2 regions of the Vogesella sp. EB genome follow, and region 2 is predicted to be linked to the other one. Evidence: predicted binding sites of a transcription regulator. Region 2 holds the regulator's gene; the other holds the start of a gene.
What was found. Region 2 encodes FNR, which switches genes on or off when oxygen is low (the NO sensors DNR and NnrR bind a similar motif). Its sites were predicted from a motif close to TTGATNNNNATCAA; they were not measured.
Positions count from the first base shown of each region.

Region 1: ACG97_RS14970 (adenosylcobalamin-dependent ribonucleoside-diphosphate reductase) is a predicted target of FNR. The motif match lies at 1,675-1,688, and genes of this name have one in related genera.

Region 1 covers NZ_LFDT01000034.1:26,069-30,275, reverse strand. Annotated here, with positions in the region: gene ACG97_RS14970 (adenosylcobalamin-dependent ribonucleoside-diphosphate reductase) at 1-1,611, opposite strand, end outside; gene ACG97_RS14965 (DUF748 domain-containing protein) at 1,814-4,207, opposite strand, start outside.
Region 2 covers NZ_LFDT01000024.1:7,804-12,010, reverse strand. Annotated here, with positions in the region: gene ACG97_RS12860 (efflux RND transporter permease subunit) at 1-33, shown strand, start outside; gene ACG97_RS12855 (efflux transporter outer membrane subunit) at 23-1,405, shown strand; gene fnr (fumarate/nitrate reduction transcriptional regulator Fnr) at 1,476-2,222, opposite strand; gene hemN (oxygen-independent coproporphyrinogen III oxidase) at 2,334-3,743, shown strand; gene ACG97_RS12840 (hypothetical protein) at 3,896-4,207, opposite strand, start outside.

The sequences.
Region 1 (4,207 bases), on a different contig from region 2:
GTACGGCGCCACCGCCGCCACCATGCGCATGTGGTCGAGCGCGCTCATCTGCAGCGCGCTGACGAAATACTCCGGCAGCGCGTTGGTGTCGCCGCCCTGCATGCGGTACACGCGGTAGGCGTGGTCCTCGACCAGGTATTCCTGCTGCGTGCCGTCGGCCATGCGCTTCTTGCGGGTGTAGTACCAGGAAAACGGCGGCTCGATGCCGTTGGAGGCATTGTCGGCAAACGCCAGCGAGATGGTGCCGGTCGGCGCGATGGACAGCAGGTGCGAGTTGCGGATGCCGTGCTTCCTGATGCGCGCCTTGAGCTTGTCCGGCAGGCGGCTGGCGCAGTGCGGCGCCGCCAGGTACTTGTCGGCGTCGAACAGCGGGAAGGCACCCTTCTCGATGGCCAGATCCACCGACGCGTCGTAGGCGGCGTCGCGCATGTGCTCGGAGATGCTGGCGGCCAACCTGCGGCCTTCCTCGCTGTCGTAGCGCACCTTGAGCATGATCAGCGCGTCGCCCAGCCCGGTGAAGCCCAGCCCGACGCGGCGCTTGTTCTGCGCCTCGCGCTGTTGTTCCGCCAGCGGCCACACGGTGAGGTCGAGCACGTTGTCCAGCATGCGGATCGAGGTGCGCACCACCTTCTCGAAGGCCTTGAAATCGAAGCTCGGCGCGTCGCCGAACGGCTGGCGCACGAACTTGCACAGGTTGATGGAGCCCAGGTCGCAGCAGCCGTAGTCCGGCAGCGGTTGCTCGCCGCACGGGTTGGTGGACTCGATCACCTCGCAGTAGGACAGGTTGTTGTCGGCGTTGATCTTGGACATGAACAGCACACCCGGCTCGGCGTGGTCGTAGGTCGAGGCCATGATCTGCTGCCACAAGTCGCGGGCGCGCACGCTGCGGTACACCCACAGCCCGTCCTCGCGCTGGAAGCTGCCGGGGAAGGCATCCGACGCCGGCGCCACCGCGTGGGTCAGTTGCCAGTCGCCGTCGGCCTCCACCGCCTGCATGAAGGCATCGGACACCCCCACCGACATGTTGAAGTTGGCGAGATCACCGCCGTCCTTGGCGTGGATGAAGGCCTCGATGTCCGGGTGGCTGACATCCAGCACCCCCATCTGCGCGCCGCGCCGCGCACCGGCGGATTCCACCGTCTCGCAGCTGCGATCGAACACGCGCATGTACGACACCGGGCCGGAGGCGCGGCTGTTGGTGCCCTTCACCCGCGCGCCCTTGGGGCGGATGCGGCTGAAGTTGTAGCCGACCCCGCCGCCGCGGCGCATGGTTTCCGCCGACTGCAGCAGCGCCTCGTAGATGCCGACCTTGCCGTGCTCGCTGACGGACACCGCATCGCCGACCGGCTGCACGAAGCAGTTGATCAGCGTGGCCTTGAGATCGGTGCCGGCGGCGGAGTTGATGCGGCCGCCGGGGATGAAACCGTTGTCCAGCGCCTCGAAAAACAGCGGGGCGAAGCGTTGCGGATCCTGCTCCTGCTCGGCCAGTGCCTGCGCCACGCGCTGGCGCACTTCGCTGACCGACTGTTCGCCGTTCTTGGCGTATTTTTCCAGCAATACCTCGCGTGAAATATCCTGCTCCGCAAACGCTACGCTGTTGTCCCGGTTCATGCCGCCCCCGCTAGATGTGGTGTCTTGAAAGTTTAAGTCTACTAGATACAGCACTCCACGCCCTTGATTTTCATTAAAGCGGCACCACTGAGCAGCCTGCGGCCAACCCTGTGCGGCAGGCATACAACAGCCGCAACACAGCGTACCAAACGCTTGCGGCCAACCTTGTGACAAGGTTGGCCGCAAGCGGAAAAGCAGGCGCTTATTTCAGTTTCAGCAGCAGCGGCACGCCGTCCTTGTCAGCCTTCACCTTGTCGGCGTCCAGCACGCTGATGCGCTCGGCCAGCGCCGGTTTCGCCGCCAGCAGCAGCTGCCGCGCCGCGTTGCCGCGCGCGGTGGCCAGCGCCCGCAAAGCCGCGTCGTCGATCTTCTGCGCCGCCAGCAATTCGGCGCGCATCGCCTGCGCGCGCTCGGCGGTGTCCTTCTCGCTGGCCACCCGCTTGAGCCAGGCGAAGCGGCCGAACTGCACCGCGTAGCCATCGCCCACCGCCTTGCGAATCGCCGGATCTCCCATGTCCGGCAGCGGCAGCGGCTCGTCGGCCTGCAGCTGGTAGGCGGCACGCTTGAGGATGTCGCTGTCGACGCGGTAGCGCGCGAGCTCGCGGCTGTCCTGCTCCACGTCATAACCGCCACCAATGGCCAGCACCAGCTTCGGCCGCTTGGCCAGCAGCTCGGCCAGCTTCAGCAGCTTCTCGCGCTCCGGCGGCGGGATGCGGTCGTCGCCGGCGTCGGCGTAGATGTCGTCGAAGCCCTCGCCGCCAAACAGCGCGCGAAACGGCGCGGTGACGATCTTGACCACGATGTTGCGGAACGCCTGCCACACCAGGTGGCCGTAGGAGAAGTCCGGCGCATCGAGGCTGCCGGCCACCGGCAGCGACAGGTCGATGCGGCCGTCGCTGTCCTCCAGCAGCGCCACCGCCAGGCGCAGCGGCAGGCGGGTACCGTCGTAGTCGCTGACCTCCTCGCCCAGCTGGATGTGGTCGATCACCATGCGGTTCTCGCCCTGCAGCTGGCGGTTTTTCAGCACGTAGCGCAGCTCGGTGGAGAGGCTGCCATCGGTGATCTTCCAGCCGGCAAAGGTCATCGAGTACGGGTTGAGGCTGCCCAGCGGGATGTTGCGGAAGTTCAGCACCATGTCGAGATCGTTGGTCACCGCCAGCGGCGACAGCGCACCGCGGATGCGCACGTCGCCGAACTGGTCGACGCGACCATCCAGCGTCACCGTGCCGCGTCGCCCCGGGCGGCTGGACAGGCCGAGCACAGTACCGGACAGCGAATGGATGCGGGTGGCGAAGCTGGGCTGCAAGCCTAGGTCGGCAAAGTCCATGCGCGCATTGCGCACGCGGACGGCGCGCACGTCCACCACCGGCGCGGCGCTGGTCTTGCCCGCAGCCGCCGGCCTGGCGGGCTGCGCCTTGGCCGCTGGCTGCGGCTTCATCAGGTGCGCAAAGTTGGGCACCCGCTTTTCGTCGAGGATCAGCCGCAGCTGCGGCGACACCAGCCGCACGTCGCCAAGGCTGATCCTGTCCGGCTGCGCCTTGATGCCGCTGACGGCCAGCTGCTGCCAGCCGAGCAGCACCTCGCGCCGGCCCGGTTCGTACAACGCCAGCTTGTCCAGCGCCGCCTTGCCGTCGGCCTGCCAGCGACTGCCCTGCAGTGCAAAGCCGAGATCGGCCGACAGCTCGCCGCCACCAAAACGCAGCACGGTGTTGTCCAGCGCATACGGCGCCACGTCACGCAGCGGCAGCCGGCTGGCGCGCAGCTTGCCCTTGATGTCCTGCAGGTTGGCCGCAAGCGTGGCATCCAGCTGCAGCCAGCCCTGCCCCAGCGCCGCCGCCAGCTGCACGGCAAAGCCCTGCTGCGGATCGCCACTGACGCTGGCGCTGACATCCTGCAGCGCCACGCTCACCGGCTGGCCGGTGCCGGCATCGCGCCAGCTGAGCGCGGACTGCGCCAGCGTCAGCTGCGGATAGCGGATCTGCCACGGCTGGCCGGCACTGGCGGCGGACGGCGTCGCGGGCGCGGTGGCCGCCGGCAGCGGGCGCAGCGCCTCGCCGATGTCCAGCTGCCCGTCCTTGCCGCGGTTCAGCGCCAGCTGCAGGCCCTGCAGCGTGACATCGCCCGGCGTGATGCGGTGCTTGCCCAGATCCAGCTCGCTGCTGCCCAGCCGCAGGCCGGCCAGAGTGGCGAACGGCGGCCGGTCGCCACTGGCGGCGATGAGCTGTGATAGCGCCAGCGTGGCGCCCTGCACCTTCACCTCGCCCCCGGCGTCGACGGCAACGGCGGCCTGCAGGCTGTCCAGCCGCACGCTGGCGGCCAGCGGCGTGACAAAACCACGGTGCTCGGCGCGCAGCTGCCAGCTGTCGACGCGGATGGCCGGCAGGCTCACCGTCCAGCCTCCCGCCGGCTTGGTGGTAGCTACCGCCGGTTTGGCCGTCGCCGCGGTTTTCACGCTGGCCGCCGCCGCCGGTGCGGGTGGCAAGGCCGCCAGCCAGTCCGGCTGTCCCTCGCGATCGAGCACGGTGTCCAGCTCGCCGCCGGCGAGGCTGAGCCTGCCCACGGTCAGCCGGCGGCTGGCGAGGTCGAATTCGCCGCC
Region 2 (4,207 bases):
CCGGCACCACAAGGAGAACAGCATGATGCTTAAGCAAGCGCTGTTGCCAATCCTGGTCGCCGCCGCGCTGTCGGCGTGCGCGGTCGGCCCCGACTACCAGCGTCCGCAGCTGGACATGCCGCAGGCGGCGGCCAACGTGGCGCCGGTCGCCAGCGACTGGTGGCGCAGTTTCGAGGATCCGGTGCTGGACGCGATGATAGACGAGTCGCTGCGCTACAACCGTGATCTGGTGCAGGCCGCGGCGCGGGTGGAAGAAGCCGCCGCCGCCGCCGGTGTGGCGCGAGCCGGCCTGCTGCCGCAGGTCAGCGCCAGCGCCGGCAGCGGCCGCAGCCAGACCTCGAGCTACAGCAGTGGTGGCGGGGCGCTGCTCGACAGCCGCCAGGCCGGGCTGACCGCTAGCTGGGAGCTGGACCTGTGGGGCAAGCTGCGCCGCGAACGCGAAGCGGCGCTAGCCGACGTCAGCGCCAGCGAGCGCTCGCTGGCCGCGCTCAGGCTGTCGCTGGGCAGCCAGGTGGCCAAGAGCTACTTCCAGCTCGCCAGCTACGACGCCCAGCTCGCCAGCGCCCGCGCCACGCTGCAAAGCCGCGAGCAATCGCTGCAGCTGCGCCAGAAACGCTTCAACGGCGGCATGACCTCCGAGCTGGAGCTGCGCCAGGCCGAGGCCGAGGCCGCCAGTGCGCGCGCCACCGTGCCGCAGCTGGCACAGGCGGTGACGCAGACCGAACACGCGCTGGCGGTGCTGTTGGGCCGTTCGCCGCGTGACATTGCGGCCAACCTTGGCCGCGGCAAGGCCTTGTCGGCGCTGGCCGAGCCGGAGCAGATCCCGTCCGGCCTGCCGTCCGACCTGCTGCTGCGCCGTGCCGACGTGGCGGCGGCGGAAGCCAGCCTGATCGCGGCCAACGCCCGCATCGGCGTCGCCCGCGCCGCCTACTTCCCGAGCATCAGCCTGTCGGCCGGTATCGGCAGCGCCAGCACCGCGCTGACCGACCTGTTCAGCGGCCCGGCGCAGACCTGGAACTTCGCGGCCAACCTGACCGCGCCGATCTTCAACGCCGGCCGTATCGCCGCCGGTGTCGATGCCGCCAACGCGCGCCAGAAGCAGGCGCTGGCGGTGTACGAGAAGACGGTGCAGCAGGCGTTTGCCGATACCCTGGACGCGATGTCGGCGGTCAGCACCACGCGCGCCACCGAACAGGCGCAGCTGCAGCAGCTGGCCTCGCTGCGCGAGGCGCTGCGCCTGGCGCGGTTGCGCTACGACAACGGCTACTCCAGCTATCTGGACGTGCTGGACGCCGAACGCGGCGTGTTCCAGGTGGAGCAGGCGCTGTCCAGCGCTCGCCTCGCGCGGCTGTCGGCGGTGGTGTCGCTGTACGCGGCACTGGGTGGCGGCTGGCAAGCCGGCTGAGCCCGCAACGCACGATGCAAAAAGCCCGGATCGGTCGATCCGGGCTTTTTTATTGCGTCACGCGGCAGGTTTAGCCGGCGCTGTTGGCCTGCGAGCAGCCGGCCACCAGGGCCTTCAGCTCTTCCGGGCGGACCAGCTGGATGTGCTTGTGATCGACCAGGATCCAGCCCTGCTGCTGGAATTTCGACAGCGTGCGGCTGACGGTTTCCAGTTTCAGGCCGAGGAAGCTGCCGATTTCCTCGCGGCTCATGCGCAGGATGAAGTCGTTGGCGGCAAAGCCGCGGCTGGCCAGGCGCTGCGACAGGTTGAGCAGGAAGGCGGCGAGGCGTTCTTCCGCCTTCATATTGCCCAGCAGCAGCATCACCGACTGGTCGCGCACGATTTCGCGGCTCATCAGGCGGAAGAAGTGGTGTTGCAGGCTGGGGATGTCGCGTCCCAGGCTTTCCATGCGGCTGAACGGCAGCTCGCACACCTCGCTGTCCTCCAGCGCGATGGCGTCGCAACCGTGGGTGTTGGAGGAAATGCCGTCCAGCCCCATCAGCTCGCCGGACATGTGGAAACCGGTAACCTGTTCGCGGCCGTCCTGGCTGGAAACGCAGGTCTTGAAATAGCCGGTGCGCACCGCGTATAAAGAACGGAAACCTTCTCCGCTGCGGAACAGGTATTCACCGCGCTTGAAACGGCGGCTCTGACGGATAACGGCATCCAGCTGGGCCATCTCGTCACGGTTTAGCCCCACCGGCAGGCACAATTCACGCAGGCTGCAGTTGGAACAAGTGACTTTCAGCGAATGCAGGGGGGAGGACAGATCGTTCATACCGAGAGTCGATTTCCAGGGACAGATGAGCTTGCTTGATGAGCGTCAATGCAGATCAAGGCGTAATTGCGCAAATTTACCAGTCCCCCACCAGATTTCCAATCAAAATATATGATGGCTGCTCATTCTGCATTTATCCCGACCCAATGTGTTTTCGACCGGACCCTGATCGAAACACTGGAAGGGTCCGGTCCGCGTTACACCTCCTATCCGACTGCCGACCGTTTTCACGCCGGTTTCGGGGTGAATGATTATGAACATTGCCTGGCGCAGCGCGCCATTGGGGCAAACCATCGCGGCATTTCGCTGTACGTACACATCCCGTTCTGCAACACCATCTGCTACTACTGCGGCTGCAACAAGATTATCACCAAGGACAAGAGCCGCGCCGACGCCTACCTCGACTACCTGGAAAAGGAAATCGCGCTGGTGGCGGAAAAACTCGGCTGTCGCGAGAAGGTGATCCAGCTGCATTTCGGCGGCGGCACACCGACCTTCCTCTCCGATGCGCAGCTGGACCGGGTGATGGGCGTCATCAACCGCTACTTCGAGCTGCTGCCGGAAGGCGAGTTCTCGATCGAGATCGACCCGCGCAAGGTTGGCCGCGACACCGTGCTGCACCTGGGCCGTCTCGGCTTCAACCGCATGAGCGTCGGCATCCAGGATTTCGATCCGGCGGTGCAACAGGCAGTGAACCGCATCCAGAGCGAGGCGGAAACCCGGCTGGTGATCGACGCCGCGCGCGAGGCCGGCTTCAAGTCGGTGAGCGTGGACCTGATCTACGGCCTGCCGCTGCAGAGCGCGCACTCGCTGGAAAGCACCGTCAACAAGGTGATCGCGATGTCGCCGGACCGCATCGCGCTGTACAACTACGCGCACCTGCCGACCGTGTTCAAGCCGCAGCGCCGCATCAACGAGGCCGATCTGCCGTCCAGCGCCACCAAGCTCGACATCCTGCAGAACTCGGTACAGCAGCTGAGCGACGCCGGCTACGTGTTCATCGGCATGGACCACTTCGCCAAGCCCGGTGACGAGCTGACGCGCGCGCTGGAGCAGGGCCGCCTGCAGCGCAACTTCCAGGGCTACTCCACCCACGCCGATTGCGACATGATCGGCTTCGGCGTGTCGTCGATCGGCAAGGTCGGCCCCTGTTACTCGCAGAACGAAAAGGACATCGACGCCTACTACGCGGCGCTGGACGCCGGCCACCTGCCGGTGATGCGCGGTATGACGCTGACCCAGGACGACATCCTGCGCCGCAGCGTGATCCAGGCGCTGATGTGCCGCTTCTCGCTGTCGGTGGAGGCGATCGAGCAGACCTTCGCCATCAATTTTGCCGACTACTTCGCCGACGAGCTGCCGAAGATCCGCGAATTCCAGCAGATGGGCCTGCTGCACTTCGACGGCGACTTCCTTATGGTGGAGCCGAAGGGCCGCTTCCTGATCCGCAATATCGCGATGGCGTTCGACCGCCACCTGCGCGAGCGCGAAACCGGCGCGCGCTATTCGAAAACCATCTGACGCGCGCCGCACGGGCGGCGGGACGACAGGCACACAAGGTTGGCCGCAGCGATGCGGCCAACCTTTTTGTTGATGCCGGCGGCGGCGCGGGCGCTAGAGCCTGTCATCCATTTGAGCCGGATGGGGGCAGGGAAGTGCGCCTGGCTTGTTTTTCAAGACTTGGCGGCGTGTTGGTCATGCTCTGGATTGGCTTGTTGTGCCTGGTTGCCGGTTCCGAACGTCAGCGTTCCGATGCCCGAGGCTGAGAACGAGAGTAGCGCCTTGCTGCCAAGGGGAATCTGCCAGGCATTGGGTGGCGTGGGCGTCACCGGACTACCTATCGGCATTGCCATATCCAGGCGAAACACCTCATAGGCGCTGGCTTCCAGCAACACGCTGCTATTGGGGGCCACCGTTACACTACAGCCCCAGTCTATTTCTTCCAACCCCATCCCCAAGCCAATACAGACGCGATATTCTTTATT